One region of the Silvania sp. genome, then DNA from elsewhere that is predicted to be linked to it. Evidence: predicted binding sites of a transcription regulator. Region 1 holds the regulator's gene; each other region holds the start of a gene.
What was found. The regulator PurR, encoded in region 1, represses purine synthesis genes. The targets are predictions, from matches to a motif close to CANGCAAACGTTTGCNTG.
Positions count from the first base shown of each region.

Region 2: glyA (serine hydroxymethyltransferase) is a predicted target of PurR. The motif match lies at 3,274-3,291, and genes of this name have one in related genera.
Region 3: cvpA (colicin V production protein) is a predicted target of PurR. The motif match lies at 2,339-2,356, and genes of this name have one in related genera.
Region 4: purL (phosphoribosylformylglycinamidine synthase) is a predicted target of PurR. The motif match lies at 4,618-4,635, and genes of this name have one in related genera.

Region 1 is NZ_JBOGBT010000046.1:37,914-45,564, reverse strand. Features, by position in the region: gene cfa (cyclopropane fatty acyl phospholipid synthase) at 1-117, opposite strand, end outside; gene punC (purine nucleoside transporter PunC) at 389-1,582, opposite strand; gene punR (DNA-binding transcriptional activator PunR) at 1,699-2,631, shown strand; gene purR (HTH-type transcriptional repressor PurR) at 2,628-3,653, opposite strand; gene ACRDD5_RS10210 (cytochrome bd-I oxidase subunit CydH) at 3,949-4,038, shown strand; gene ACRDD5_RS10205 (MFS transporter) at 4,203-5,369, shown strand; gene sodB (superoxide dismutase [Fe]) at 5,406-5,987, opposite strand; gene ACRDD5_RS10195 (C40 family peptidase) at 6,110-6,928, opposite strand; gene grxD (monothiol glutaredoxin 4) at 7,265-7,612, shown strand.
Region 2 is NZ_JBOGBT010000055.1:34,697-42,347, reverse strand. Features, by position in the region: gene csiE (stationary phase inducible protein CsiE) at 1-124, shown strand, start outside; gene ACRDD5_RS11375 (3-phenylpropionate MFS transporter) at 121-1,257, opposite strand; gene ACRDD5_RS11370 (DoxX family protein) at 1,431-1,853, shown strand; gene glyA (serine hydroxymethyltransferase) at 1,902-3,155, opposite strand; gene hmpA (NO-inducible flavohemoprotein) at 3,462-4,652, shown strand; gene glnB (nitrogen regulatory protein P-II) at 4,703-5,041, opposite strand; gene glrR (two-component system response regulator GlrR) at 5,115-6,452, opposite strand; gene qseG (two-component system QseEF-associated lipoprotein QseG) at 6,449-7,225, opposite strand; gene qseE (two component system sensor histidine kinase QseE/GlrK) at 7,222-7,651, opposite strand, start outside.
Region 3 is NZ_JBOGBT010000095.1:24,127-31,777, forward strand. Features, by position in the region: gene accD (acetyl-CoA carboxylase, carboxyltransferase subunit beta) at 1-186, shown strand, start outside; gene folC (bifunctional tetrahydrofolate synthase/dihydrofolate synthase) at 256-1,524, shown strand; gene dedD (cell division protein DedD) at 1,514-2,212, shown strand; gene cvpA (colicin V production protein) at 2,412-2,900, shown strand; gene purF (amidophosphoribosyltransferase) at 2,937-4,454, shown strand; gene ACRDD5_RS18975 (UbiX family flavin prenyltransferase) at 4,544-5,113, shown strand; gene argT (lysine/arginine/ornithine ABC transporter substrate-binding protein ArgT) at 5,408-6,190, shown strand; gene hisJ (histidine ABC transporter substrate-binding protein HisJ) at 6,433-7,215, shown strand; gene ACRDD5_RS18990 (histidine ABC transporter permease HisQ) at 7,299-7,651, shown strand, end outside.
Region 4 is NZ_JBOGBT010000055.1:24,566-32,216, forward strand. Features, by position in the region: gene murQ (N-acetylmuramic acid 6-phosphate etherase) at 1-443, shown strand, start outside; gene ACRDD5_RS11315 (PTS transporter subunit EIIC) at 454-1,806, shown strand; gene yfhb (phosphatidylglycerophosphatase C) at 1,810-2,445, shown strand; gene tadA (tRNA adenosine(34) deaminase TadA) at 2,509-3,015, shown strand; gene mltF (membrane-bound lytic murein transglycosylase MltF) at 2,903-4,453, opposite strand; gene purL (phosphoribosylformylglycinamidine synthase) at 4,721-7,651, shown strand, end outside.

The DNA of each region.
Region 1 (7,651 bases):
CAGATCGGACGCTGCCGGACCGTTGACGGTAATGCCCGCCCGGGTCAGCATTTCATTCACTATCCTGAACCAGCTGTCGTTGCGAAAACTGACTTCGTCTATACACGATGAACTCATAGCTTCTCCATCACTTGCTGTGATCATAACCCCCGGGATAAGGGCTGTGAGAAATCTCACGGGGATGACCCGCGAGGCTAATATCCGACGTAGAACAGAGGAAGGGAGATTACCCTTGCCGAAAGGCCATCCATGGAGAAACGGGAGCGTTCCTGCTCCCGTTAATGCCTAATACTTATCGTATTTATTAGAACGCACAAATAAGTATAGGCCTGAAAAAAGCGTGATTCAACACCAGAAGGTTAGCACGCTAATGACAGAGTCGGTGTCATCAGGCACGCGAGGATTCTGCGCTGAGATCGTCCTGCTGCTGGCGGGCGCGAACGTACTGCATCCGATAGCCCATCACAGACAGCACCACGGTGACCAGCATCACGCTGGTGGTGGTCAGCAGCGGGGTGGCGATCAGCCACGAGACCAGCAGGCTCGCCAGGAAACACAGACCCAGCTGCAGGGTGTTCTGCAGAGCCGCCGCGCTGCCGGTGGCCTGCGGGAAGGGACGCAGGGCCTGCGCCACCACAATTGGGTAGATCGCGCCGTTGGCCACCGCCATCAGGCAGAAAGGCACCAGCAGCGGAGCCAGACCCACGCCCGGGATAAACCCAACCGCCCAGGTTGCGATGACGCTGAGCGCATACAGGCCCAGCAGCCACGGCAGCATCTGAGGTCCTTGCCATTTTTGCAGCGCGGCGCGACAGCCGTAACCGCCAATCAGGAAGGCGATGGTTTGCGGCACGTAGCTGAGGCCGATTGCGGCCGGGCTATAGCCCATTTCGCTGAGGATAAACGGCGAGCCGGTCAGCCAGGCGAAGAAGCTTGCCGAACAGGCGGCGTAGATCAGCACGTTACCGCTATAAACACGTGAGCGCAGCAGCGATAAAAAGGTGACGCGAGATTCTGCGGGCGCTTTCGCCGTCGCAGGCTTCAGGCTAAAGGCCGGGATCATCAGCACCAGGGCGATAACGAACAGCACGGCAAAAATTGACTGCCAGTCAAAATGGGCGAGGATCCAGCTGCCGAGCAGCGGCGCCAGCGCCGGAGAAAGCCCGACCAGCGGCATAATGGTGGCGAAGATGCGGTTAACGCGCGAGGCCGGATAGTAATCGGTTACCAGCGCCTGCCAGGTGACCGCCGCAGCGCACACCCCGACCGCCTGAATAAAGCGCAGCACCAGCAGCCAGGTCGCTTCGCGGACCCACAGCATCCCCAGACAGCCGAGGGCAAAAATGGCCAGCCCGGCCAGCAGAATCGGTTTGCGTCCGAAGCGATCGGACAGCGGTCCCCACAGCAGTTGCGCAAAGGCAAAGCCTGCCAGGAACAGGCTCAGGCTGGCGCTGATGGCCGCCGCCGGGGTTTGCAAATCTTCCTGCATGACCGCAAAAGCGGGCAGGTACATGTCAGTTGCCAGGAAGCCGAGCACGCTCAGCCCGGCAAGCCAGACTAAAAATCCTTTCCCAGGTATCACTGTGTTTATTCTCCGTTATAGGTGCAGGTGTCATTGCCGCAGAGTGTAGGCAGTGCAATCCGGCTTGTGAAACGCTAATATTTGGCTGTTGCATTCAAAAATTTTGCAGGCAGAAAATGTGGTCAGAATATTCTCTAGAAGTGGTGGATGCCGTCGCGCGCAACGGCAGTTTTAGCGGTGCAGCGCAGGAGCTGCACCGGGTGCCTTCTGCCATCAGCTATACGGTGCGTCAGCTGGAGGAGTGGCTGGCGGTGCCGCTGTTTGAACGGCGTCACCGGGATGTGGAGCTGACGCCCGCCGGGGTGTGGTTTCTCAAGGAGGGGCGATCTGTTATCAAAAAAATGCAGATCACCCGAGAACAGTGTCAGCAGATTGCCAACGGCTGGCGAGGCCATCTGTCGATTGCGGTGGATAATATTGTGCGCCCCGAGCGCACCCGGCAGATGATCGTTGATTTCTATCGTCACTTTTCTGACGTGGAGCTGCGGGTGTCCCAGGAGGTCTTCAATGGCGTCTGGGATGCGCTGGCGGACGGCAGGGTCGAGATGGCGATCGGTGCGACCCAGGCTATCCCGGTAGGGGGGCGCTATGCGTTTCGCGATATGGGCACCCTGAGCTGGAACTGCGTGGTGGCCAGCCACCATCCGCTGGCCGCGATGGCAGGGCCGCTCAGCGATGATACTTTGCGCAACTGGCCATCGCTGGTGCGGGAAGATACCTCACGTTCGTTGCCGAAGCGCATCACCTGGCTGCTGGATAATCAGCGGCGGATCGTGACCCCGGACTGGGAGTCGTCAGCGTCCTGTCTCTCTGCCGGACTGTGCGTGGGGATGGTACCGGCGCACGTCGCCCGACCGTGGATTGACAGTGGCAAGTGGGTGGCGCTGTCGCTGGAAAATCCCTTCCCGGATGCCGCCTGCTGCCTGACCTGGCAGCAAAACGATATCTCTCCGGCCCTGGCGTGGCTGCTGGCGTATCTCGGCGATAGCGAAACGATGAATAAGGAATGGCTGCGGGAGCCAGAGGGGCTGGCTCCCGGGGAGGATTAACGGCGGTAGTCGCGGAAAGGACCATCCGCGACCGAGCGGCGTTCGATCAGACGCGGATGCACTTCAATGGAGTGTGACTCTTCGCGCTTGCTGACAATACGATCCAGCAACATATTGAAGGCCGTCTCCCCCAGCGAATCTTTCGGCTGGTGGATGGTGGTCAGCGCCGGCGTAAAGAAGCGCGCGTTGCGCACGTTATCATAGCCGATCAGCGAAATATCCTGCGGGACGCGCAGGCCCATTTCGTCGGCGGCGCACAGCGCGCCCATCGCCATAATATCCCCGCCGCAGAATATCGCCGTCGGACGCGGGCTCTGGGAGAGGATCTGCTGCATCGCGCGGTAGCCGGATTCCGGCTCAAAGTCGCCCTGCACAATCCAGTTTTCCGGCACAGTGATCAGCGTCTCTTCCATCGCTTTCATAAAGCCTGCCAGTCGACCGGCGCCGGTGTTGCGCTCCAGCGGCCCTGGAATCACGCCAATTTCGCGGTGGCCGCGTTCGATCAGATACCGACCGGCCATATACCCGCCTTCAAAGGCGTTATCGATTACCGAGTCGGTAAAGTCGGCTTTGGCTTCGCCCCAGTCCATCACCACCATCGGAATATTGCGATACTCCTCCAGCATATTGAGCAGCGATTCCGGGTATTCGGAACACATCACCAGCAGGCCATCAACGCGCTTTTGCGCCATCATCGACAGATAGGCCCGCTGTTTCTCGAGGCTGTTCCAGGCGTTGCCCAGAATCAGGGTGTAGCCTTTCTGGAAGCAATTCTTCTCTACGGCTTCAATAATTTCAGCAAAATAGGGCGCTTCGCTGCTGGTCGCCAGTAAGCCGATTGTCTTGGTGTGATTCACTTTCAGGCTGCGGGCCACGGCGCTTGGAGAATAGTGCAGCTCTTTAATCGCCGCCCAGACGTTGTTGCGCGTCTCTTCCGCGACAAAGCGCGTTTTGTTAATCACATGTGATACGGTTGTAGTGGAAACGTTTGCGCGTTTCGCCACGTCTTTAATTGTTGCCATCAGATGTCACTCCAGACCATATCTAAGCTCCTGAAAAACCAATAGGTAAACGTTTGCCTTCACTCGCCCTAATTGCGCAATTTGAATTGCGGTACGCCGGGAAAACGACACAGGACGTCAGGAGGGGGTCAATGGCCGGTACGCTAATAAATTTAGCGTGGAATTTTGGCTGATCTTGACCAAAAGGGGAAGAACAAAAACGGTAATCCACCTAAAACCCGCAAGATTTTTGCTGTGAACTGTGTAAAAATGAGCAAGCTCACTCTTCATGGGGTGATTAAAAGGAGAAAAATTGATGAGTACCGATCTTAAGTTTTCGCTGGTTACGACCGTTATTGTCCTGAGTTTGATCGTGGCGAGTGCTTTCACTGCTGCGCTGCACTGATCGATACGGGGGAGCCTGCTCTCCCTCGTTTCTCCTGGCTGATTGTTACGCCTCCTGCAATAATCTTTTGCCAAAATGTAAACTTCTCATTTTTTGTGATTGATGTCATGCTTTCGCCTTCATTGTTCTGTGTCGCGTGACGACACGGTGTCTGGAGTTGAAGTATGAAAATCAATTTTCCCCTGCTGGCCCTGGCGATTGGTGCATTTGGCATTGGCACCACTGAATTCTCCCCGATGGGATTGTTACCGGTCATCGCCCGGGGTGTGGATGTTTCTATTCCCGCCGCAGGAATGCTGATCAGTGCCTATGCCATCGGTGTGATGGTGGGGGCACCGCTGATGACGCTTCTCCTGTCGCATCGTGGCCGTCGTAATGCGCTGATCTTCCTGATGGCGATTTTTACCGTTGGTAACGTGCTGTCGGCCCTCGCGCCGGATTACACCACCCTGATGCTGTCCCGCATCCTCACCAGCCTGAACCACGGGGCCTTCTTTGGCTTGGGCTCAGTGGTGGCTGCAAGCGTGGTGCCTAAACATAAGCAGGCGAGCGCAGTGGCTACCATGTTTATGGGGCTGACGATTGCCAATATTGGCGGCGTCCCGGCGGCGACGTGGATGGGCGAAGTGATTGGCTGGCGGATGTCGTTCCTTGCGACTGCGGGGCTTGGCGTGGTGGCGATGATCGCGCTGTTCTTCTCGTTGCCGAAAGGCGGGGCGGGTGAAAAGCCGGAGGTGCGCAAAGAGTTGGCGGTGCTGATGCGCCCGCAGGTGCTGTCTGCGTTGCTGACCACGGTGCTGGGCGCCGGGGCAATGTTTACCCTCTATACCTATATTTCGCCGGTGCTGCACGACATCAACCAGGCGACCCCGGCCTTTGTCACTGCCATGCTGGTGCTGATCGGCGTTGGGTTCTCGCTGGGTAACTACCTGGGCGGCAAGCTGGCGGATAAGTCAGTGAATGGCACGCTGAAGGGCTTTTTACTGCTGCTGATCGTGATTATGCTGGCAATTCCCTGGCTGGCACGCAATGAGATCGGCGCGGCAATTGCGATGGTGGTGTGGGGGATGGCAACTTTCGCGGTGGTGCCGCCGCTGCAGATGCGCGTGATGCGTGTCGCCAGCGATGCGCCGGGGCTGTCGTCGTCAGTGAATATCGGTGCTTTCAATCTGGGCAATGCGCTCGGCGCGGCGGCAGGCGGGGCGGTGATCTCCAGCGGCATGGGGTACAGCTTTGTGCCGGTAATGGGGGCAATGATTGCCGCCCTGGGCCTAATTCTGGTGCTCGCGTCCGGCAGAAATCAGCCGCAGCCGGTGGGTGCCACCGAGTAACAATAATGCAGAAGGGCTCGCCCTTCTGCACTGCATTTATGCTGCGAAGTTCTTCGCTACAAATTCCCAGTTCACCAGCGCCCAGAAGTGCTCAAGGTAGTTCGGGCGCGCATTGCGGTAATCGATGTAGTACGCATGTTCCCACACGTCGACGGTCATCAGCGGCGTAGCGTTCGTGGTCAGCGGCGTTCCTGCATTGGACGTTGAGACGATTGCCAGCGTGCCATCCGCCTCTTTAACCAGCCAGGTCCAGCCCGCGCCAAAGTTCTTCACTGCTGCATCGGTAAACGCCGCTTTAAAGGCGGCGAAGCTGCCAAACGTAGCGCTGATGGCCGCAGCCAGTTCACCCGTTGGTTCGCCACCGGCATTGGGTGCCAGGCAGTGCCAGTAGAAGGTGTGGTTCCAGACCTGCGCGGCATTGTTAAACACGCCCCCTTCGGAGCCGCGCACGATCTCTTCGAGGGTTTTGCCCTCAAACGCGGTGCCAGCGATCAGGTTGTTCAGGTTGGTGACGTAGGTCTGGTGATGCTTACCGTAATGGTATTCCAGGGTTTCCACAGAAATGTGCGGGACCAGGGCGTCTTTTGCATACGGTAATGCAGGTAGTTCAAACGACATTGCTTCTCTCCTTATTATAGTGATCCATTCAATAACCATATTGAACGTGCGGGTAGAGTAGCAAAATGAAAGGTTAGACAAAAGAAGAACTTACCCTGCTGAAGAGCCAGCAGGGCAGGGGATTAACGAATGGTGTTGGCCTTCATCACGCGGCGTGCGCCAACGTAGTGACGCTGCCAGTAATCTTCGCTCAGGGAGGTGATCTGGATATCCTGGCCGCTGCGCGGGGATTGGATAAACTTGCCGTTGCCGACGTACACGCCGACGTGATCGGCCGTCCCGCGACCCTGGGTGCGGAAGAACACCAGATCGCCGCTTTCCAGTTCACCCCGGGTGACCGGAGACGCATCGCGCAGATGGTACATTTCGTTGGCGGTGCGCGGGATACGGAATTTCACCAGATCTTTATAGGCGTAATAGACCAGACCGCTGCAGTCAAAACCGGTACGCGGTGAGCTTCCGCCCCAGCGATACGGTTTGCCAATCTGTCCCATTAATTTATTTAACGCTGTGCTTTGCGCTTTTTGCACCCGGACTTTATGCGCGGCGGCAATGGTTGTGGTCTTGCTGGTTTTAACGCACTGCTTTTTGTGTCCTTTGCGGGTCGTACACTTCTCTGTCACAACGCGCGAAGCCGTTTGCGTGGCTCGGGTGGCATTGTGAGGGGAATTTTTGTTTTTCTTGCTGGAGGCGGTTTGCGGTGTTTTCGCGAGGGCTTTCTTTGCGGTGCTCTTTTTGGTGGTGCTTTTTTTACTGGTGCTCTCTTTTTTAGTGGTTTTGCTGGTCGCGCTTTTTTTCTTGGGTTCGGTTACTTTCGCCAGATGCGTTTTATGCGTAGCCGAAGACCGCGCCTGCTCTGAGGCGTTAGCCAGCGGCGTGAAAGAGAGAGTCGAAAAAAGCAAAGCACAGAGCGTGATCGAGAATTTATTTATTCGCGCCACTGGGCAGTCCCCTGGTAATTGCTGGCATGAATAATGCCGGCAGGTGATTTACAAAACCTGTCGATTCTAATCTATAAAAAGCCCCGACGTTAATAAACTTTTTGCACTTAAAACTGCGTTTTGTAATCGAGTGCAAAAAAAATAAACATCCTTTCGCTGGCCTGGTCATTCGCTGAGCAAAAATCAGGGCAGTACATATCTAACATGCGTTATTAATGCATCTTTATGCGACGCGCGGTAAAATACGATACGTGACGAAAATGTTATTTTCCGTTGTCGGTCTGAGACGCTACAATGACAGTCGATTGCCGTAACAGAAGTTAAAGGAAGCAAGACATGAGCACTACTATTGAAAAAATTCAGCAACAAATCGCTGAAAACCCGATTCTCCTGTACATGAAAGGTTCTCCAAAGCTGCCAAGCTGCGGTTTCTCCGCACAAGCAGTTCAGGCGCTGTCCGCCTGTGGCGAACGTTTTGCTTACGTTGATATTCTGCAGAATCCGGATATCCGCGCTGAGCTGCCAAAATACGCTAACTGGCCAACCTTCCCACAGCTGTGGATTGACGGCGAACTGGTCGGCGGGTGCGACATCCTGATCGAAATGTATCAGCGCGGCGAACTGCAGCAGCTGATCAAAGAGACCGCAGCGAAATACAAATCTGAAGAGCCAGACGCAGAGTAATTTCTCGCGTCATGGACACAAAAAAGCGACCAAAAGGTC
Region 2 (7,651 bases), on a different contig from region 1:
GGCCGCGCTGGTGATCACTCCCTACGCCACCGCTTTGCCGCTGTTCTCGCCGCCGCTCATTCATGCCGTTGAGACCCTGAATGCGCAGCAGCAGGAACATATTCGCGTGATGCTGGAGTCTTAGCGCGCCGCGACCCGCGGACGCAACAGCATCGCGGGCAGCGCCACCAACGCCATCACCCAGAAGACACCGTGACCGAGATGCTGGTACAGGAAGCCCGCAAAAACGGTCATGATCGCAATGCTGCCGCCCATCGCCACCGCCGAGTAGACCGCCTGCAGGCGGATCACGTCGCTGCCTTCCCGCGCGGAGATATAGCGCATCGCCGCCAGATGGCACACCGTAAAGGTGCCGCAGTGCAGGATTTGCGCGACAATCAGCCACGGCAATTCATGCGTCCAGCCCATGATCCCCCAGCGGAGCACGCCGCAGACGGCAGACAGCAGGAGCAGATCCCGGGCGCTAAAGCGGCGGAACAAGCGGTTGCTGAGGGCAAAAATAATCAATTCCGCCACCACGCCGAGCGACCACAGATAGCCCACCGCCGATGCTGAATAACCCACGCCCTGCCAGTAGATGGCGCTAAAGCCATAGTAGGCAGCATGTGCCCCCTGCAGCAGGCAGACGCAGGCGAGAAAACGCCAGCTCTGCGACACCAGCACGCGCCAGGCTGGCCAGCCTGCGCTCTCCTGCTGACGACTCTCGCCTTGCGGCATCACCGTTGGCCGCAGCAGCATCCCGAGCAGCATCGACACCAGCCCCACGCTCAGCAGCGCCAGAATAGCCTGATAGTCGTACAGGCTCACCAGCTTGCCCACCAGCGCCGAGCCAATCACAAAGGCAATCGAGCCCCACAGCCGCACCCGGCCATAGTCCATGGTGATCTGCTTTTGCCAGGTGTTAGCCAGCGCATCGGTCAGCGGGACCAGCGGCGAGAAAAAGAGGTTAAACCCGACCATCACCACCACCAGCCAGGCAAACTGCTGGCTGACCCAGAAGCCCGCCGCAAACACCAGCGTTAACAGCGCCAGCACGCGCACGGCTTTGATCAGTAACGCAGGGTCGCTGACGCGCGGGGCAATCAGCAGGCTACCGAGAAAACGCGCCACCAGGCCGGAGCCCAGCAAAATGCCAATCATCTCTGGGGTGAGGCCGATTCCCGCAAGCCAGACGCTCCAGAAAGGCAGAAAAATACCGTAGCTGAAAAAATAGGTAAAGTAGCTGAGCGCCAGCCAGCGTGTGGAATGCAAAACCATGAATCCCTCCCGTTTTGGAGGCGCTAGTCTGGCGAGAAAGCAACAATTAAGCAAGTCGATAGCCTGCTATAAATTAACCTTCGATTAACAAAAAACAGAGCCGGATGGCTCATGGCGAGGGCTGAAAAACTGTATTAGGGTTAAGTGACACAGCTTAAAAAGGTCATACCGTCATGAACGCACTACGCTATTTCGATTTCGGCCAGTCCCGCCCGCTGATCCTGTTGATTGCCCGTATCGCCATTGTGGCGCTGTTTATTATCTTCGGCCTGCCCAAAATGACCGGCTTTGACGGCACGGTGCAGTACATGGCGAAGCTGGGTGCGCCCATGCCGATGCTGGCTGCAATTATTGCGGTGATTATGGAAGTCCCCGCCGCCATTCTGATCGTGCTGGGCTTTTTCACCCGTCCGCTGGCGGTGCTGTTTGTCTTTTATACGCTGGGCACGGCGGTGATTGGTCACCCGTACTGGGATATGAGTGGTGATGCGGTGATGCCGAACATGATTAACTTCTATAAGAATATCAGTATTGCGGGGGCGTTTCTGTTACTGGCCGTCACCGGGCCGGGGGCGATTTCCATCGACCGACGCTAGATAAAACAAAGGCCGCTTGCGCGGCCTTTTTCATTCTGCCGGGCAGAATTATGCGTAAACCGGGAAGCGTGCGCAGATATCCAGCACTTTGCCCTTCACGCGTTCGATAACCGCTTCGTCGTTGATGTTGTCCAGCACATCACACATCCAGCCAGCCAGCTCTTTGACTTCCGCCTCTTTAAAGCCACGGCGCGTCACAGCTGGGGAGCCGATACGGATACCGGAGGTCACAAACGGGCTCTTCGGATCGTTTGGCACGCTGTTTTTGTTCACCGTGATGTTGGCGCGGCCCAGGGCAGCGTCTGCTTCTTTACCGGTCAGGTTTTTATCAACCAGGTCCAGCAGGAACAGGTGGTTCTCCGTGCCGCCAGACACCACTTTGTAGCCACGGTTCAGGAACACTTCAACCATCGCTTTGGCGTTTTTAGCAACCTGCTGCTGGTAAACTTTGAACTCTGGCTCCATCGCTTCTTTCAGCGCTACGGCTTTCGCGGCGATAACGTGCATCAGCGGGCCGCCCTGCGCGCTTGGGAACACCGCAGAGTTCAGTTTCTTATACAGATCTTCGTCACCGCCTTTCGCCAGGATCAGGCCACCGCGTGGACCCGCCAGGGTTTTGTGGGTGGTGGTGGTCACAACGTGCGCATGTGGAACCGGGTTCGGGTATACGTCTGCTGCAATCAGACCGGCAACGTGCGCCATGTCAACGAACAGGTAGGCACCGATGCTGTCTGCGATTTCACGCATTTTTGCCCAGTCAACGACGCCGGAATAAGCAGAGAAGCCGCCGATGATCATCTTCGGTTTGTGGGTCTGAGCCTGCTTAGCCATGTCTTCGTAGTCAATTTTACCGGACTCATCAATACCGTAAGGGATGATGTTGTACAGCTTGCCGGAGAAGTTCACCGGGGAGCCGTGAGTCAGGTGACCGCCTTGCGCCAGGTTCATACCCAGAACGGTATCGCCCGGCTGCAGCAGCGCGGTGTAAACCGCGAAGTTAGCCTGAGAACCGGAGTGCGGCTGCACGTTAGCGTAATCCGCGCCAAACAGCTCTTTTGCACGGTCAATCGCCAGTTGCTCAACGATATCGACGTACTCGCAACCGCCGTAGTAGCGCTTGCCCGGGTAACCTTCAGCGTATTTGTTGGTCAGCTGAGAACCCTGCGCCTGCATCACGCGCGGGCTGGTGTAGTTTTCGGAGGCGATCAGTTCGATGTGCTCTTCCTGACGTACTTTTTCCTGCTCCATAGCCTGCCACAGTTCGGCATCATAATCGGCAATGTTCATTTCACGCTTTAACATCCGCATCTCCTGACTCAGCTAACAAGTAAATTTTTGCCCTGAAAAAGGCAGTCCAGTTGGACGACGGGCAACAGTATAACTGATTAGCACAGTGATAACAGGTCTTGACAAACGATTTTACGCAAACGTTTACCTACCCGTAGCGCAAGGGTTTGAGGAATAAAGATCTGCCGATTTTACAACGGATTTCTTTTCAGGTTTGTGATGCAAATAATTCATGTTACAAAGAACCATTTACAACGCAGGGTTATTTTTTATAAGATGCATTTAAAATACACTTTAAAATAACATCTTAAGGAAGCTGCTATGTTAGACGCCCAAACCATCGCTACGGTTAAAGCCACCATTCCCCTGCTGGTTGAAACGGGTCCTAAACTCACCGCCCATTTTTACGATCGCATGTTCACGCACAATCCGGAGCTCAAAGAGATTTTCAACATGAGCAACCAGCGTAACGGCGATCAGCGCGAAGCGTTGTTCAACGCCATCGCCGCTTACGCCAGCAACATCGAAAACCTGGCGGTCCTGCTGCCCGCGGTGGAAAAAATTGCCCAGAAGCACACCAGCTTCCAGATCCAACCTGAACAGTACAATATTGTCGGCGGCCACCTGCTGGCGACGCTGGACGAGATGTTCAGCCCGGGTCAGGAGGTGCTGGACGCGTGGGGCAAAGCCTACGGCGTGCTGGCGAATGTGTTTATCAACCGTGAAGCGCAGATTTACAGCGAAAATGCCGATAAAACCGGTGGCTGGGAAGGCACCCGCGCCTTCCGCATCGTGGAAAAAACGCCGCGCAGCCAGCTTATCACCAGCTTTGAATTTGAGCCCGTCGACGGTAAGCCGGTTGCTGACTATCAGCCCGGCCAGTATCTCGGCGTGTGGTTGAAGCCGGAAGGCTTCCCACATCAGGAAATTCGTCAGTACTCCCTGACCCGCAAGCCGAATGGCAAAGGCTACCGTATCGCGGTGAAGCGCGAGGACGGCGGTCAGGTCTCAACCTGGCTGCATAACAGCGCCAACGTCGGTGACGTGGTGCACCTTGCCGCGCCAGCGGGCGACTTCTTTATGGCGGTGGATGCCAGTACCCCTGTGACGCTGATCTCCGCAGGCGTGGGCCAGACCCCGATGCTGGCAATGCTGGACACGCTGGCGAAATCCGCGCACGGCGCGCAGGTGAACTGGTTCCACGCGGCGGAAAACGGCGAAGTGCATGCCTTTGACGACGAAGTGAAAACCGTTGCCGCCGCGCTGACGGACTTTCACGCTCACACCTGGTATCGTCTGCCGAGCGACAACGACCGTGCCCAGGCCCTGTTTGGCAGCGAAGGTCTGATGGATTTAGCGCAGTATAAAGAGCAGCTTAGCGCAGCGAAGATGCAGTTCTACGTTTGTGGCCCGGTGGCGTTTATGCAGTTTGCCGCTCAGCAGTTGATTGAACTGGGTGCGAATAAAGACAACATTCACTACGAATGCTTCGGCCCGCATAAGGTGCTGTAATGCAAAAAGCCCCTCAGACGAGGGGCTTTTTTTATCCGGCGGCGCAGGGATTAAATCGCTTCGTCGTCTTCTTCACCGGTACGGATACGGATCACGCGCGCGACGTCAAAGACGAAGATTTTGCCGTCACCGATTTTGCCGGTCTGCGCGGTACGGATAATGGTGTCCACACAGGTATCCACGATGTCGTCCGACACCACGATCTCAATTTTCACTTTCGGCAGGAAGTCGACCATGTATTCCGCGCCACGGTACAGCTCCGTGTGGCCCTTCTGACGACCAAAGCCTTTCACTTCCGTCACCGTCATCCCGGTGATGCCGACTTCTGCCAGCGCTTCGCGTACATCATCCAGTTTGAAAGGTTTAATAATCGCATCAATCTTTTTCATGGGGGTCCTTCTTGCCTGTCTGCAGCCTCGTAATCGATTGCTCACAGTAGCATATCAATCGGATTTTACGGTATCACTCTTTGAAGTCGTTTGCTTCCAGCTCGTGGCGCGACAGCAGTTTATAAAACTCGGTGCGGTTGCGTCCGGCCATCCGCGCGGCATGGGTAACGTTGCCTTTGGTGATCTGCAAAAGCTTGCGCAGATAGTTGAGTTCAAACTGGTTACGCGCTTCAGCGAAGGTCGGTAAGGCGGTGTTTTCACCCTCCAGCGCCTGTTCCACCAGCGCGTCGCTGATTACCGGCGAAGAGGTCAGCGCCACGCACTGCTCAATCACGTTCACCAGCTGACGCACGTTACCGGGCCAGCTGGCGGTCATCAGACGCTTCATCGCATCGGTGGAGAAAGCCCGCACAAAGGGCTTATGCCGCTCGGCGGACTGGCGCAGCAGCTGGGTCGCCAGCAGAGGGATATCTTCGGCACGTTCCGCCAGCGCCGGAATTTTGAGGTTAACAACGTTCAGACGATAGAACAGGTCTTCGCGAAATTCGTTGCGCGCCATCGCCTTCGGCAGATCCCGGTGGGTGGCGGAAATAATACGCACGTTGATGTCGATATCGCGGTTGCTGCCCAGCGGCCTGACCTTACGCTCCTGAAGAACGCGCAGCAGTTTGACCTGCAGGGCAGCAGGCATATCACCAATTTCATCGAGGAATAATGTGCCGCCTTCCGCCGCCTGGAACAGCCCTTCACGGCTGCTGACCGCCCCGGTAAAGGCCCCGCGCGCGTGACCAAACAGCTCGGACTCCAGCAGCTGTTCCGGCAATGCCCCGCAGTTAATGGCGATAAAGGCTTTTTTGCCACGCGGGCTGGCGTTGTGAATGGCCTGAGCGAGGATCTCTTTCCCGGTGCCGCTGTGACCGTTAATCAGCACGCTGACGTCAGACTGCGCCACCATTCTGGCCTGCTCCAGCAGACGTAGCATGATTGGGCTGCGGGTGACTATCGCTTCTCGCCACTGGTCGTCGCTGGAGGGCGCGGCGTGCTCAAGGGCGTTATCGATCGCCTTGTACAGCGCGTCTTTGTCCACCGGTTTGGTAAGGAAGCTGAATACGCCCTGCTGGGTGGCCGCCACCGCATCCGGGATTGAGCCGTGGGCGGTGAGAATGATCACCGGCATCCCCGGCTGCAGTTTCTGGATCTCGGCAAACAGCTGCATGCCGTCCATTTCGTCCATCCGAAGATCGCTGATCACCAGGTCGACTTTCTCGCGCCCCAGCACTTTCAGCCCTTCCTGACCGCTTTCGGCGGTGACCACGCTGTAGCCCTCACTCACCAGGCGCATGCCCAGCAGTTTCAGCAAGCCGGGGTCATCATCCACCAGCAAAAGGTGCGCAGGTTTGCGGGTTGTCATGGCTTCACGTCCTCTGGTTTCGCGGGAGCGCTGTCCGGCTCCGCTGGCGCGGCATCAGCTTTTGCCGGTGCTGCGGCGCTTTTTGGCGCATCCGGCAGATAATTACTCGCTGGCTTGCGGGTTGAGAGCTGGCGTTCGATATCAGTCAGGTTCTCCAGCTTCCGGGTAGTGGTATCAAGCTGCGAGCGCAAATACTGCTGCTGCTGGCGCAGGGTATCGAGCTGGGCATCGGCAGACTGCTGCAGCTTGCCGTAGCGGGAGCGCTCCTCTGCCAGCTGCAGTTGTGACACTTGCCCGTCGCGCCACAGCTGATACAGCGGGCGTACCTGGGCGGGAATTTGCGCGCTCAGGGCATCGAGGCGGGTGGTCAGCAGTCGCCGCTCCACCGGGTTAATTTTGGCATTCGCCAGCAAAATACCCCGCTTAAAGCGCGCCTGCCAGATGTCATCCGTCCAATGACGCGCCTCTGCGCGGGCGGCAGCAGGTGCCAGACGTTCGGCACAATCCATACCGCGCAGCCAGTAAAGCGGGTTGCTCTCGGTTTCGTGCCCCTGCAGCTGCCAGATATTATTGCAGTCGGTCGCAAGGAAGTCCGCCAGCTGATGATCGGGTAATTTTTCATCCTGCTTATCGCTGATAGCGCTGGTCGGGGCATGCGAGACGCATCCCGCGAGCAAAAGGCAGGAGAGGGATAAGCGAATTTTTTTTGCGGAAAACACCGCGTTAATGGCGCGGGAAAAGACGTGTGACATACTCACCAGACTTAGATTCATTTTAGTGATTTTTCCGACTCAAGCGGCAGTTCGATGCGAAAACAGACATCGGTACGGTCGTCAGTGACAAGATTTAGCTCTCCCTGCATACGGCGGATGCAGTCGCGGGCAATACTCAGCCCCAGACCACTCCCCTTAACCGCCCCTTTTCGTTGATGACTCCCCTGGAAAAACGGTTCGAAGATCATCGCTTTTTCGTCGTTCGGGATCGGGCTTCCGGTGTTGGCGACATCAATACAGACCCGCGAGCCTTGCGTAAAACTGCGAATATAAATGGTACCGGATTCAATACCATAGTGCACCGCATTGGAATAAAGATTATCCAGCACGCTCATCAGCAGCATTGGCTCGGCAAAACAGACGGGCGCCGCAAGCGTGAGTTCAGTATGCATCATTTTAGCGCGTGCAGGCAGGCTGTGGGCGGAG
Region 3 (7,651 bases), on a different contig from region 1:
CTGCCGCCGGGCTTCCAGCGCAGTGAATTCCTCATTGAGAAAGGCGCTATCGACATGATCGTTCGCCGTCCGGAGCTGCGCCTGAAACTGGCAAGCGTCCTGGCGAAGCTGATGAATCTGCCGTCGCCGAGTCCGGATGAGCCACGCGAAGCCGTGGTGGTACCGGATCAGGAACCCGAGGCCTGATAACTGAAAAGGGCAGGGCCAGATGGCGCTGCCCTTTTGCTTTCTAAACGTAACTGAAAAGCGCGCAACATGGAAAACAACACTCTTCCTCAAGCCACGTCGCCCCTGGCCGCGTGGCTTTCTTATCTGGAAAACCTGCACAGCAAAACCATCGACATGGGACTTGCGCGCATCAGCAAAGTTGCCGCACGCCTTGATGTGCTGAAACCGGCTCCCTTTGTCTTCACCGTCGCGGGCACCAACGGCAAAGGCACCACCTGCCGGACGCTGGAAACGGTGCTGATGGCCGCGGGCTACAAAGTGGGTGTTTACAGTTCCCCGCATCTGGTGCGCTACACCGAGCGCGTGCGCGTGCAGAATACAGAGCTGGCGGAATCCGCGCACACTGCGTCCTTTGCAGAAATCGAAGCCGCGCGCGGTGATATTTCCCTGACCTATTTTGAATACGGCACGCTGTCGGCGCTGTGGCTGTTTAAGCAGGCGCAACTGGACGTGGTGATCCTTGAAGTGGGCTTAGGCGGGCGTCTGGACGCCACCAATATGGTGGATGCCGATGTCGCAGTGGTCACCAGCATCGCACTGGATCATACCGACTGGCTGGGGCCGGATCGCGAAAGCATCGGCCGTGAAAAAGCCGGGATTTTCCGCGCGGGTAAACCGGCGATTGTCGGCGAGCCTGATATGCCGCACACCATCGGCGATGTGGCGCAGGAGAAGGGCGCGAATCTGCTGCGTCGCGACGTAGACTGGCGCTATAGCGTTGCAGAAAACGGCTGGCAGTTTGAGGATGCGCAGGGCCGGCTTGAAAACCTGCCGCTGCCGCAGGTGCCACAGCCGAATGCGGCGACGGCGCTGGCAGCGCTGCGGGCCAGCGGCCTCGCGGTGAGCGAACAGGCCATTCGCGACGGCATTAAGGATGCGCTCCTGCCCGGACGCTTTCAGATTGTCAGCGAGTCGCCGCGTCTGATTCTGGATGTGGCGCATAACCCCCATGCCGCGGCATACCTCGCGGGACGTCTCAAATCCCTGCCAAAAACCGGGCGCGTGCTGGCGGTTATCGGTATGCTTCATGATAAAGATATTGGCGGCACGCTGGCCTGCATGGAGAGTGTGGTCGATAGCTGGTATTGTGCACCTCTGGAAGGCCCGCGCGGGGCGACTGCCGAACAGCTGATGGAACACCTCGGCACGGGCGCAGTCTTCACCAACGTGGAGCAGGCATGGCGCGCCGCAATGGCGGACGCCAGACCAGAAGATACCGTGCTGGTGTGTGGATCCTTCCATACGGTGGCACATGTCATGGACGTAATGGATGCGGGGAGAACCGGTGGCAAGTAAGTTTCAGAACCGTTTAGCAGGCACCATTGTGCTGGTGGCGCTGGGGGTGATTATTCTCCCGGGGCTGCTTGATGGGCAGAAAAAACATTACCAGGATGAGTTCGCGGCGATCCCGCTGGTGCCAAAACCTGGCGATCGCGATGAGCCCGATATGATGCCCGCCGCAGCCCAGGCGCTGCCTATCCAGCCGCCTGAAGGTGCAGCGGAAGAGGTGCAGGCCGGCGATGCCGCTGCGCCATCGTTAGATCCTGCGCGCTTTGCGGCGAACAGTAATCGCGACATGGATACGCTCCCGGCAGAACAACCTAAGCCTGCCCAGCAGGCCAAACCCGTTGCGAAGCCAAAACCGGTCGAAAAACCGCAGACCCGAGCCAGCGAACAGCTTGCTGCCGCCGCTGAAACACCCCCTGCGAAGCCGGTTCAGGAAGAGAAGCCAGCACCCACCGGCAAAGCCTATGTGGTTCAGCTCGGTGCGCTCAAAAATGCCGATAAAGTCAACGAGGTGGTGGCAAAATTACGTGGAGCCGGATACCGCGTTTACACGTCGCCTTCGACCCCGGTACAGGGTAAAATCACCCGGATCCTCGTCGGCCCGGATGCCTCCCGGGATAAACTGAAAGGGTCGCTCGGCGAGCTGAACCAGCTCTCCGGTCTGAGCGGCGTAGTGATGAACTATAGCGTGAACTGATATCCCCTTCTCCGGCAGGAGAGGGCCGGTGTGAGGGAGAGGCAGGCGTCCAGAGAGACGCAACCGGTCAACGGCGCTGAGCATTTTTTCAGCGCTTTTTTTATTTACGCGGGGGAAGGAAATCCCTACGCAAACGTTTTCTTTTTCTGTTAGAATTCGCCCCGAACTGGATGACAGGGCGTTTAATCGTGGGACACATATGGTCTGGATTGATTACGCCATCATTGCGGTGATAGGTTTTTCCTGTCTGGTTAGCCTGATCCGTGGCTTTGTTCGTGAAGCGTTATCGCTGGTGACATGGGGTTGTGCTTTCTTTGTTGCCAGTCATTACTACACTTACCTGTCTGTCTGGTTCACGGGCTTTGAAGATGAACTGGTACGAAATGGGATTGCCATCGCGGTGCTGTTTATCGCGACGCTACTGGTTGGCGCCATCGTCAACTATGTGATTGGCCAGCTGGTTGAAAAAACCGGTCTGTCAGGAACCGACAGGGTTCTGGGGATCTGTTTTGGTGCATTGCGAGGTGTGCTGATTGTTGCCGCGATACTGTTCTTCCTGGATACCTTTACCGGGTTCTCGAAGAGCGCAGACTGGCAGACATCGCAGCTGATCCCGCAGTTCAGCTTTATCATCAGATGGTTCTTTGACTATCTGCAAAGCTCGTCGAGTTTTTTGCCCAGAACGTAACCTGTTCTGAGATGTGGCTTAACGAGGAAATGTCGAATGTGCGGTATTGTCGGTATCGCCGGTTTCATGCCGGTAAACCAGTCTATTTATGACGCATTATCGGTGCTTCAGCACCGTGGGCAGGATGCTGCGGGTATCATCACTATTGATGCACACAACTGCTTCCGTTTACGTAAGGCTAACGGCCTGGTAAATGATGTGTTTGAAGCCCGCCACATGCAGCGTCTGCAAGGTAACATGGGTATTGGTCACGTCCGTTACCCTACCGCTGGCAGTTCCAGCGCCTCTGAAGCTCAGCCGTTTTACGTTAACTCACCGTATGGCATTACGCTGGCCCATAATGGCAACCTGACCAACGCGCATGAGCTGCGTCAGAAGCTGTTTGAAGAGAAGCGTCGCCACATTAACACCACGTCTGATTCTGAAATTCTGCTCAATATCTTTGCCAGCGAACTGGATAACTTCCGTCACTATCCGCTGGAAGCAGACAACATTTTTGCTGCCGTTGCCGCCACCAATCGTCAGATCCGCGGGGCCTATGCCTGCGTAGCGATGATTATCGGCCACGGTATGGTCGCCTTCCGCGATCCGAACGGTATTCGGCCTTTGGTACTGGGCAAGCGCGATATTGGCGACGGTCGTACCGAGTATATGGTGGCTTCTGAAAGCGTGGCACTGGATACGCTGGGCTTTGAGTTCCTGCGTGATGTCGCCCCTGGCGAAGCGGTCTATATCACTGAGAAAGGCCAGCTGTTTACCCGTCAGTGTTCAGAAAACCCGGTCAGCAATCCGTGTCTGTTCGAGTACGTGTACTTTGCTCGTCCGGACTCCTTCATCGACAAAATCTCTGTCTACAGCGCCCGCGTCAACATGGGCACTAAGCTTGGCCAGAAGATTGCCCGCGAGTGGGAAGATCTGGATATCGATGTGGTCATCCCGATCCCGGAAACCTCCTGCGATATCGCACTGGAGATGGCGCGGATCCTGGGTAAACCTTATCGTCAGGGCTTTGTGAAAAACCGCTACGTTGGCCGCACCTTTATCATGCCGGGCCAGCAGCTGCGCCGTAAGTCAGTGCGCCGTAAGCTGAACGCCAACCGCGCTGAGTTCCGTGATAAGAACGTGCTGCTGGTGGATGACTCCATTGTGCGTGGCACCACCTCAGAGCAGATTATCGAGATGGCCCGTGAAGCGGGTGCGAAGAAGGTCTATCTGGCCTCAGCGGCACCGGAAATTCGCTTCCCGAACGTGTACGGTATCGATATGCCAACCGCCACCGAGCTGATTGCGCACGGGCGTGAAGTGGACGAGATTCGTCAGATCATCGGTGCTGACGGCCTGATTTTCCAGGATCTGAACGATCTGATCGACGCGGTACGCGCCGAGAACCCGGACATTCAGCAGTTTGAGTGCTCGGTGTTTAACGGCATCTACGTCACCAAAGATGTGGATCAACAGTATCTCGATTATCTCGACTCCCTGCGTAACGACGATGCGAAAGCCGTGCAGATGGCGAACGATCTCGAAAGCTTAGAGATGCACAACGAAGGTTAATCATCTTTACAGGCGAGGGCGTCCGCCCTCGCTTGCAACTCCCGCCAAAATCCTGCACAGTCTGCCCAGTTATGGAAAGGGCGATAATCATGAAACGACTGATAGTAGGGATCTCAGGGGCCAGCGGCGCGATTTACGGCGTGCGTTTGCTGCAGGTATTGCGTGACGTCACCGACGTTGAAACCCATCTGGTGATGAGCCAGGCGGCGCGCCAGACCCTCTCCCTCGAAACCGATTATTCTCTGCGTGATGTTCAGTCGTTAGCGGATGTGGTACATGATGCCCGTGATATCGCCGCCAGTATCTCTTCTGGCTCGTTTAAAACCGCGGGCATGGTGATCCTGCCCTGTTCGATTAAAACGCTCTCCGGCATCGTCCACAGCTATACCGACACCCTGGTCACCCGTGCCGCTGACGTGGTGCTAAAAGAGCGCCGCCAACTGGTGCTGTGCGTACGTGAAACCCCGCTGCACTTAGGCCATCTGCGCCTGATGACCCAGGCGGCCGAGCTGGGCGCGGTGATCATGCCGCCCGTTCCGGCGTTTTATCATCGTCCGCAGACGCTGGATGATGTGATTAATCAGACCGTGAATCGAGTGACTGACCAGTTTGACATTCAGCTGCCGACCGATCTCTTCGCCCGCTGGCAGGGCATCTGAGCCCCGGCATGCGCCGCCTGAGTGCATAAAACCGCAAGCTGCCCTGTTTCAGGGCAATTCTGCAACCGCGATCATATCCTCAACATTTAATTCGTTTTTTCCTTTCTGACTACTGCGGTTCGTTTGGCAGACCTGCTATCTTTCACCATTAAGGCAATCTTGCAACCTTTCGTTAACATATTTAACGCCGTAATTTTGCGATGTTCGCAATCTGGCATAAGACCTGCAAGAGATCGCCTGCAGCACACAACACAACCTATTACATAATAAAATCATGACACTTGAGGGTAATGTATGAAGAAGACGGTTCTGGCTCTGTCTTTGCTGGTGGGATTAAGCGCAGCGGCAAGCAGCTATGCCGCGCTCCCACAGACCGTACGTATCGGTACTGACGCAACCTATGCGCCATTCTCATCGAAAGATGCGAAGGGTGACTTCGTTGGTTTTGATATCGACCTGGGAAATGAGATGTGCAAACGCATCTCTGTGAAATGCACCTGGGTGGGCAGCGATTTTGACGCGCTGATCCCGTCCCTGAAAGCCAAGAAAATTGATGCGATTATCTCTTCGCTCTCGATTACCGAAAAGCGTCAACAGGAGATTGCTTTCTCTGAAACCCTGTACGCCGCGAACTCCCGTCTGATTGCCGCCAAAGGTTCCCCAATCCAGCCGACCATTGATTCGCTGAAAGGCAAGCACGTGGGGGTGCTGCAGGGCTCCACCCAGGAAGGGTATGCCAACGCCAACTGGCGTGAGAAGGGCATCGATGTGGTGGCGTATCAGAACCAGGATCTGATCTATTCCGATCTGTCCGCCGGTCGTCTTGATGCGGCATTCCAGGATGAAGTCGCTGCCAGCGAAGGCTTCCTGAAGCAGCCTGCGGGCAAAGAGTTTGCCTTTGCCGGCCCGGCAGTTAAAGACAAAAAATACTTCGGGGACGGTACCGGGATTGGCCTGCGCAAAGATGACACCGAGCTGAAAGCGGCGTTTGATAAAGCGTTTACTGACCTGCGTAAAGATGGCACCTACGACAAACTGGCGAAGAAATATTTCGATTTCAATGTGTACGGTGACTAACAACGACTGAGCGGTGCGCACCATAATGACTCACTGTTATGGTGCGATCCTGCTGACTGTGAACCAGGATGGTGCAATGCGTGCGCCATTCTGCTTATAAAGTGAATAGTTAAGCACGGATGATGCACTTTTTTGCGTTTATCGGGCATTATCTTTTGCCTTGCTGACGCGATTAATGGCACATTACCCCTACCCCCGTCGGCGTAAAAATCCCGTAAGAAGACAGTCTGTTGAGGATAGATATGAAAAAATTGGTTTTGTCACTTTCTCTGGCTCTGGCATTTTCCAGCGCTACTGCGGCATTCGCAGCGATTCCGCAAAAAGTTCGTATTGGTACTGACCCAACTTATGCCCCTTTCGAATCGAAGAACGCGCAGGGCGAACTGGTGGGTTTTGATATCGATTTGGCAAAAGAGCTGTGCAAACGTATCAAAACCGAGTGTACCTTCGTCGAAAACCCTCTGGATGCGCTGATCCCGTCGCTGAAAGCGAAAAAAATCGACGCCATCATGTCTTCTCTCTCCATCACCGAAAAACGCCAGCAGGAGATTGCCTTCACCGACAAGCTCTATGCAGCAGACTCGCGTCTGGTGGTAGCGAAATCGGCTGACATTCAACCGACGCTGGAGTCGCTGAAAGGCAAGCGTGTGGGCGTGCTGCAGGGCACCACCCAGGAGACCTTCGGCAATGAACACTGGGCACCGAAGGGGATCGAAATTGTCTCCTATCAGGGCCAGGAAAATATTTACGCCGACCTGACCGCAGGCCGTATTGACGCCGCGTTCCAGGACGAAGTCGCTGCCAGCGAAGGCTTCCTGAAGCAGCCGGTCGGTAAAGATTACAAGTTCGGCGGCCCGTCCATTAAAGACGAGAAGCTCTTCGGTGTGGGTACCGGTATGGGCCTGCGCAAAGAAGATAACGAACTGCGCGAAGCGCTGAACAAGGCGTTTGCCGAGATGCGCGCCGACGGCACGTACGAAAAACTGGCGAAGAAGTACTTCGACTTTGATGTTTACGGCGGCTAATCGCCCCGCAAAATAACGTGCGACCCCTCCTGTTGCGGGAGGGGAAAAGACACGGTTTCACCACTCACGACAGGGCAGGCGGTATGCTGTACGGATTTTCTGGCGTTATTTTACAAGGCGCAATCGTCACCCTCGAGCTGGCACTCAGTTCTGTGGTGCTGGCGGTGCTCATCGGCCTTGCGGGTGCAGGGGCTAAACTGTCGGCCAACCGGGCGATGGCGCTGCTGTTTGAAGGGTACAACACGCTTATTCGTGGCGTGCCTGACCTGGTACTGATGCTGTTGATTTTTTATGGTCTGCAAATCGCACTCAACAGCCTGACCGATGCCATCGGGATGGCGCAGATTGATATCGACCCGATGGTGGCCGGTATTATCACTCTGGGCTTTATCTACGGGGCCTATTTCACCGAGACCTTCCGCGGCGCGTATCTCGC
Region 4 (7,651 bases), on a different contig from region 1:
TGGAGTATGCCAACCAGACTGGCTGCACCACGGTGGCAATCTCCTGTAATCCGGGATCGCCAATTGCCCAGGTTGCGGCGATTGCTATCTCGCCGGTGGTGGGGCCGGAAGCCCTGACCGGCTCCACCCGCATGAAGTCCGGCACCGCGCAGAAGCTGGTGCTGAACATGATCTCCACCGGCGCGATGGTGAAATTCGGCAAGGTGTATCAGAACCTGATGGTGGACATGAAAGCCACCAACGTGAAGCTGATTGACCGGGCGTGTCGGATGGTGGTCGAGGCCACCGGTGCGGCGCGCGAAGAGGCAGAAACGGTGCTCCAGCAGACCGGGTATGACGTCAAACCCGCCATTCTGATGATCCTGAGCGGTCTCGATGCCGCCGCAGCGCGCGCAAAACTCGATGCGCATCAGGGATTCTTACGGGCAGCATTAGAAAACTAAAGAGGCGTGTATGGAAAAAACAGCGGCGCTCGCCAGCGATATTCTTGCCGGTATCGGCGGAGAGCACAATATTCTGCGTCTGGAAAACTGCATGACGCGGGTGCGGGTGGAAGTTCAGGATGACGACATGCTCGATCTGACGCGGCTCAAAAAGCTGCCCGGGATCAGCGGCTATGTTAAGCAGGGTGCGCAGCATCAGCTGATTGTCGGCCCCGGCAAAGCCGCGCAGGTGGTGGACGCCATGCGCTCGCTGATGGGTGGCGCGGTGGTTGATGACGCCGAGCGTACGAAAGCGCAGGCGAAGGCCAAATATAAAGCCCCGATGAGTGACGCGCTGCGCCAGCTGGCGAACGTTTTCATACCGCTGATCCCGGCCTTTATCGCCTCGGGGCTGATCACCGGCATCATCAACATTCTTAAACGCCCGGACATCGTCGGTGACTTTGCGACCCACTATCCAAACCTGCTGGGGATCCTCGGCATTTTCGGTAGCGCGGTGTTTGCCATCATGAACATTCTGGTGGGGGTCAACACTGCCAAAGTGTTTGGTGGCTCGCAGGCGTTAGGCGGGGTAATGGCGGGGATCCTGTCCAGCCCGCAGCTGGCACAAATCACCCTGTTTGGTGAAGCCCTGCAGCCGGGACGCGGCGGGGTGATCGCCGTCCTGCTGGTGGTGGTGCTGATGTGCTGGATCGAGAAAAAGCTACGCAATGCCCTGCCGGGCTCGCTGGAGCTGATCCTTAATCCGCTGCTGACCACCTTAATTACCGGCAGCGTGGCGATCATTGCCCTGCAGCCGCTGGGCGGCGTGATCTCTGAATCCATCGCCCACGGTGCCTCCTGGGCTATCGACCGCGGCGGCTTCCTCGTGGGGGCAGTGCTGTCGGGGACCTTCCTGCCGCTGGTCTTGACTGGATTACACCAGGGCCTGGTGCCGATCCACGTGGAACTGGTGCAGGCGCACGGCTACAACGCGCTGCTGCCGATCCTGTCGATGGCGGGCGTCGGCCAGGTCGGGGCGGCCATTGCGGTGCTGATGAAAACCCGCAATCAACGCCTGAAAAAAGTGATCAAAGGCGCGCTGCCGGTGGGTCTGCTGGGAATTGGCGAGCCGCTGATCTTTGGCGTTACGCTGCCGCTGGGCAAGCCCTTTATCGGCGCCTGTCTGGGCGGTGCGGTCGGCGGGGCGCTGATCAGCTACTGGAAAGTGGCGACGGTGATCACCTTCGGGATTTCCGGTTTGCCACTGGCATTAACCATCGTGACCGGAAAAGTCATGCTCTATCTGTTAGGCTATTTAGTAGCGGTTATCGCCGGGTTCCTGTTTACCTGGCTGTTGGGGTTCAACGATCCAGAGGAGTAAGATTTGGTTAATCATGCGCGTCGCGTTGTCTTTTTTGACCTGGACGGAACGCTGCATCAGCAGGATATGTTCGGCACCTTTATGCGCTACTTACTGCGCCGACAGCCCTTAAATGTGCTGCTTGTGTTGCCACTCCTGCCGATTGTAGGCGTTGCGCTGCTGATCAAAGGGCGCGCCGCCCGCTGGCCAATGAGCCTACTGCTGTGGGGATGTACTTTTGGCCACAGCGAGGCGCGGCTCAAGCAGCTTGAGCAGGATTTTGCCCTCTGGTTTCGCGGGCACGTTACCGCGTTTCCGGTTGTGCAGGAGAGGCTGACCAATTACCTGAGCGCCAGCGATGCCGACATCTGGCTGATTACCGGTTCGCCGCAGTCGCTGGTCGAGCAGGTCTACTTCGATACCCCGTGGCTACCGCGGGTCAATCTTATCGCGACCCAGATGGGGCGCGCGTATGGCGGATGGGTGCTGACCCTGCGCTGCCTTGGGCACGAGAAAGTGGTGCAGCTGGAGAAGCAAATCGGTACCCCGCTGCGCCTCTACAGCGGCTACAGCGACAGCAAGCAGGACAACCCGCTGCTCTACTTCTGCCAGCACCGCTGGCGCGTCACGCCGCTCGGCGAACTTCAGCAACTGGAATGATTTTGTGATTATGTATAGCGGGTGTGTATAATGCGCCCGCTTTTCAGACTGGAGTAATCACCGTTGTCCGACCTCGAACACAATCATGAATACTGGATGCACCACGCACTCCAGCTTGCCAGACGCGCCTGGGAAGAGGGCGAAGTGCCCGTTGGCGCCGTGCTGGTACACAATAATCAGGTGATTGGCGAAGGCTGGAACCGCCCGATTGGCCGTCACGATCCCACCGCTCACGCCGAAATCATGGCCCTGCGCCAGGGCGGGCTGGTGCTGCAAAACTACCGCCTGCTGGATACCACGCTGTATGTCACCCTCGAGCCCTGCGTCATGTGTTCCGGCGCGATGGTCCACAGCCGGATCGGTACGCTGGTGTTCGGGGCGCGGGATGAAAAAACCGGGGCGGCAGGCTCGCTACTGGACGTGCTCAGACATCCCGGTATGAATCACCAGGTGAATGTTATTGGGGAAGTACTGGCGCCAGCATGTTCGGCGATGCTAAGTGACTTCTTTCGAATGCGGCGTCAGCAGAAAAAGCAACAAAAGGCAGGATTGGCGTTATCGGGCGAGTAAGTTCATTCGGCGTCACCACCGGATAACTTTGCGCCAGCTGCTCTGCCGCCATCGCCTCTTTCTCTTTCTCCATCAGATAGCCGACCAGGCTTATCTGATATTTGCGGATATTTTCCACGTAGGCGTAAGCTTCGTGACCGCGCGCGTAGCCGTAGGTCAGCTTGTTGTACCACGGCTTCTGGCTCAGCAGCGGCAGGCGCTGTTTGACATCTGACCAGCTGTCGGGGTTGCCTTTGGTCTTCGCCGTCAGGGCGCGGGCGTCGATCATGTGGGCATAGCCCATGTTATACGCCGCCAGTGCAAACCAGATCCGCTCCTCTTCCGGCACCGTCTCCGGCACCTTATCCATCATGTCCTGCAGATAGCGCGCGCCGCCGCTGATGCTCTGTTCCGCATCGGTACGGTCGGTCAGGCCAAGGCTCTGGGCGGTGTTTTTGGTCAACATCATCAGACCGCGCACGCCGGTAGGCGAGGTGGCCTGCGCATCCCAGTGGGATTCCTGATACGAGATTGCTGCCAGTAACCGCCAGTCAATTTCCTGCGCGTATTTTTCAAACAGCGGCTGCAGGTCCGGCAGGACGTTATCCACCGCCCGCAAGAAGCTGCGGGTGTCGACATAATCAAAGTCACCGCCGTGACCGAGGTACTTCTCCTCCAGCCGCGCCAGGGTGCCGTCTTCATTCATGCCGTTAAAGAAATCGAGCATCGCCGCGGACAGGGTCTGGTCGTCATCCAGTCGGCTGAACCAGGTCACCGGCTGCTCGTCGGTCACATCCAGCGCCACCGCCAGCTCCGGGTGGACGCGCTGATACAGGCTGATGGCGACCGAGTCGGCAATGGTATAAGGCAGCTTGCCATCCTTAACCTGCTCCAGCAGCTCAGTGGTGCCCAGCTTCTCATCGACCGTCCAGCCAAGGTTTGGATACTTTTTCTCTTTCAGCGCGCGCAGGTCATCGATAACCACGTGTCCTGGGGCGACGGTGAGCTGGTCTGCGTTGAGGCCAGTAAGCGAGCGCGGGCGCAGCTTGCCCACGCGATAGACCAGCTGCTGCGAAACGGAGTAATAGGTCGGGCCCGGCTGATAGTTTTTGCTGCGCTCGCTGTTATAAACCAGACCGGCGGCCAGCATGTCGGCCTCGTCATGATCCAGGTCATCAAACAGCTGGCTGATGTTCTGTCGCACCGTGATTTTGAGTTTTACGCCCAGGTAGTCAGCAAACTGCTGCGCCAGTTCGTAATCCAGCCCAATTACTTTGTCGTTGATGGCGGTATAGGTCAGCGGCGAGGAGATCGTACTGACGCGCAGCTCCCCCCGCGCCTGGATGGCGGCGATGCGGTTGTCGGCTTTGCCGAACCAGGGTATGGAAGGCCATAGCGCCGCTGCCAGTAGCAGGGTCACGATGCCAATAAACAAATAATTAATCTTTAATTTTTTCAATAAGTTAATTCTATGTGCTGGGTGTTATGTCGGTCTGTAGTGGCCATAGTAAAAACAAGTATTGCCAAAGATTTCGCGGCATTTTGCGCAAAGTTACGCCACTTGGCAACTTATTAGCGGGAATCGCCATACCGATGGCTAAATAACCGCGTCGATTTTATTACGACGCAAACGGTTTCGTCGGCGCTCAGGATCCACTATAATAGCGCCCGTTTTCCCCCCTTGCGCACACTGTAAGCGCCCCGGCGCTTCGAAGACGAGAGACTTATGATGGAAATTCTGCGTGGTTCGCCTGCACTGTCTGCCTTCCGTATCAACAAACTGCTGGCACGTTTCCAGGCGGCCGACCTTCCGGTAAGCAATATTTACGCTGAGTATGTCCATTTTGCTGACCTGAACGCTCCCTTAACGGCAGAGGAGCTGACCCGCCTTGAACGCCTGCTGAAATACGGCCCAAGCCTGAGCAGCCATACACCGAACGGTAAACTCCTGCTGGTCACGCCTCGCCCGGGCACCATCTCCCCCTGGTCTTCTAAAGCAACCGACATCGCCCACAACTGCGGCCTGAGCCAGGTAAGCCGTCTTGAGCGCGGCGTAGCGTATTACGTTGAAGCCTCTACCCTGACTGACGCACAGTGGGCGGTCGTGGCGACCGAACTGCACGATCGCATGATGGAGAGCGTGTTTGCCTCTCTGGACGACGCGCAGAAGCTGTTCTCTCACCACCAGCCTGCGCCAGTACAGAGCGTGGATCTGCTGGGTGAGGGCCGTCAGGCGCTGATCGACGCCAACCTGCGTTTAGGTCTGGCGCTGGCAGAGGATGAAATTGATTACCTGCAGGACGCGTTTGTTAAGCTCAACCGCAATCCGAACGACATCGAACTGTATATGTTCGCGCAGGCTAACTCTGAACACTGCCGCCACAAGATTTTTAACGCCGACTGGATTATCGACGGCGAGCAACAGCCAAAGTCGCTGTTCAAAATGATCAAGAACACCATGGAACAGACCCCTGACCACGTGCTGTCTGCTTATAAAGACAACGCCGCGGTGATGGAAGGTTCCGAGGTGGGCCGCTTCTTCGCCGATCGCGAAGCAGGGCGCTATGACTTCCATCAGGAAGCCGCGCACATTCTGATGAAGGTTGAAACCCATAACCACCCGACGGCGATCTCCCCATGGCCGGGCGCGGCGACCGGTTCTGGCGGTGAAATTCGTGACGAAGGCGCCACCGGCCGTGGCGCTAAGCCAAAAGCGGGTCTGGTGGGCTTCTCGGTCTCTAACCTGCGTATCCCGGGCTTTGAACAGCCGTGGGAAGAAGATTTCGGCAAGCCGGAGCGCATTGTTACCGCACTCGACATCATGACCGACGGCCCGCTGGGCGGCGCGGCATTCAACAATGAATTTGGTCGTCCGGCGCTGAACGGCTACTTCCGTACCTATGAAGAGAAAGTTGAGAGCCATAACGGCGAAGAGCTGCGCGGCTACCACAAGCCGATCATGCTGGCAGGCGGGATCGGCAACATCCGCGCCGATCACGTGCAGAAAGGCGAGATCGTCGTAGGCGCGAAGCTGATCGTCCTCGGCGGTCCGGCGATGAATATCGGTCTGGGCGGCGGGGCGGCGTCGTCGATGGCCTCGGGCCAGTCTGACGCCGACCTTGATTTTGCCTCGGTCCAGCGCGACAACCCGGAGATGGAACGCCGCTGCCAGGAAGTGATTGACCGCTGCTGGCAGCTGGGTGAAGCCAACCCGATCCTGTTTATTCACGACGTCGGCGCGGGTGGCCTGTCTAACGCCATGCCGGAGCTGGTGAGCGATGGCAACCGCGGTGGCCGCTTCAACCTGCGCGATATCCTCAGCGATGAGCCAGGCATGAGCCCGCTGGAGATCTGGTGTAACGAATCCCAGGAGCGTTACGTGCTGGCCGTTGCCCCGGATCAACTCCCGCTGTTTGATGAGCTGTGCCGCCGCGAGCGCGCGCCGTACGCGGTGATCGGTGAAGCCACCGAAGAGATGCACCTCTCTTTAAGCGACACCCATTTTGACAACCAGCCGATTGACCTGCCGCTGGACGTGCTGCTGGGCAAAACGCCGAAGATGACCCGCGACGTACAAACCCGTAAAGCCAGTGGTAAAGCTCTCGATCTGCAGGGCGTCACTGTCGCCGATGCCGTCAACCGCGTATTGCATCTGCCGGCCGTCGCGGAGAAAACCTTCCTTGTTACCATTGGCGACCGTACCGTGACCGGCATGGTAGCGCGCGATCAGATGGTTGGCCCGTGGCAGGTACCCGTAGCAAACTGCGCGGTGACCACCGCCAGCCTCGACAGTTACTACGGTGAAGCGATGGCGCTGGGCGAACGCTCCCCGGTTGCGCTGCTGGACTTTGCGGCCTCGGCTCGTCTGGCGGTCGGTGAAGCGCTGACCAACATTGCCGCCACCCAGATTGGTGACATCAAACGTATCAAGCTCTCGGCAAACTGGATGGCCGCAGCCGGTCACCCGGGCGAAGACGCCGGGCTGTATGAAGCGGTGAAAGCGGTGGGCGAAGAGCTCTGTCCGGCGTTGGGTCTGACCATTCCGGTGGGCAAAGACTCCATGTCGATGAAAACCCGCTGGCAGGAAGGTAACGAGCAGCGCGAGATGACCTCTCCGCTGTCGCTGGTGATCACCGCCTTTGCCCGCGTGGAAGATGTGCGTCACACCATCACCCCGCAGCTCTCTACTGAAGACAACGCCCTGCTGCTGATTGATCTGGGCAAAGGGCATAACGCGCTGGGCGCAACCGCGCTGGCGCAGGTTTACCGTCAGCTGGGCGACACCGCGGCGGATGTGCGCGACGTGGCGCAGCTGAAAGGCTTCTACGATGCCATTCAGGCGCTGGTGGCAGCGGGCAAACTGCTGGCCTATCACGACCGTTCCGACGGCGGCCTGCTGGTGACCCTGGCAGAGATGGCCTTTACCGGCCACTGTGGCGTGGAAGCCAACATCGCCACGCTGGGCGACGATCGTCTGGCGGCGCTGTTTAACGAAGAGCTGGGTGCGGTGATTCAGGTGCGTGCGGCCGACCGCGAGGCGGTTGAAGCCCTGCTGGCGCAACACGGCCTTGGCGACTGCGTGCACTATCTGGGTAAAGCGGTGACCGGGGATCGTTTTGTTATCGAATCCAACGGTCAGGCTGTGTTTGCTGAAAGC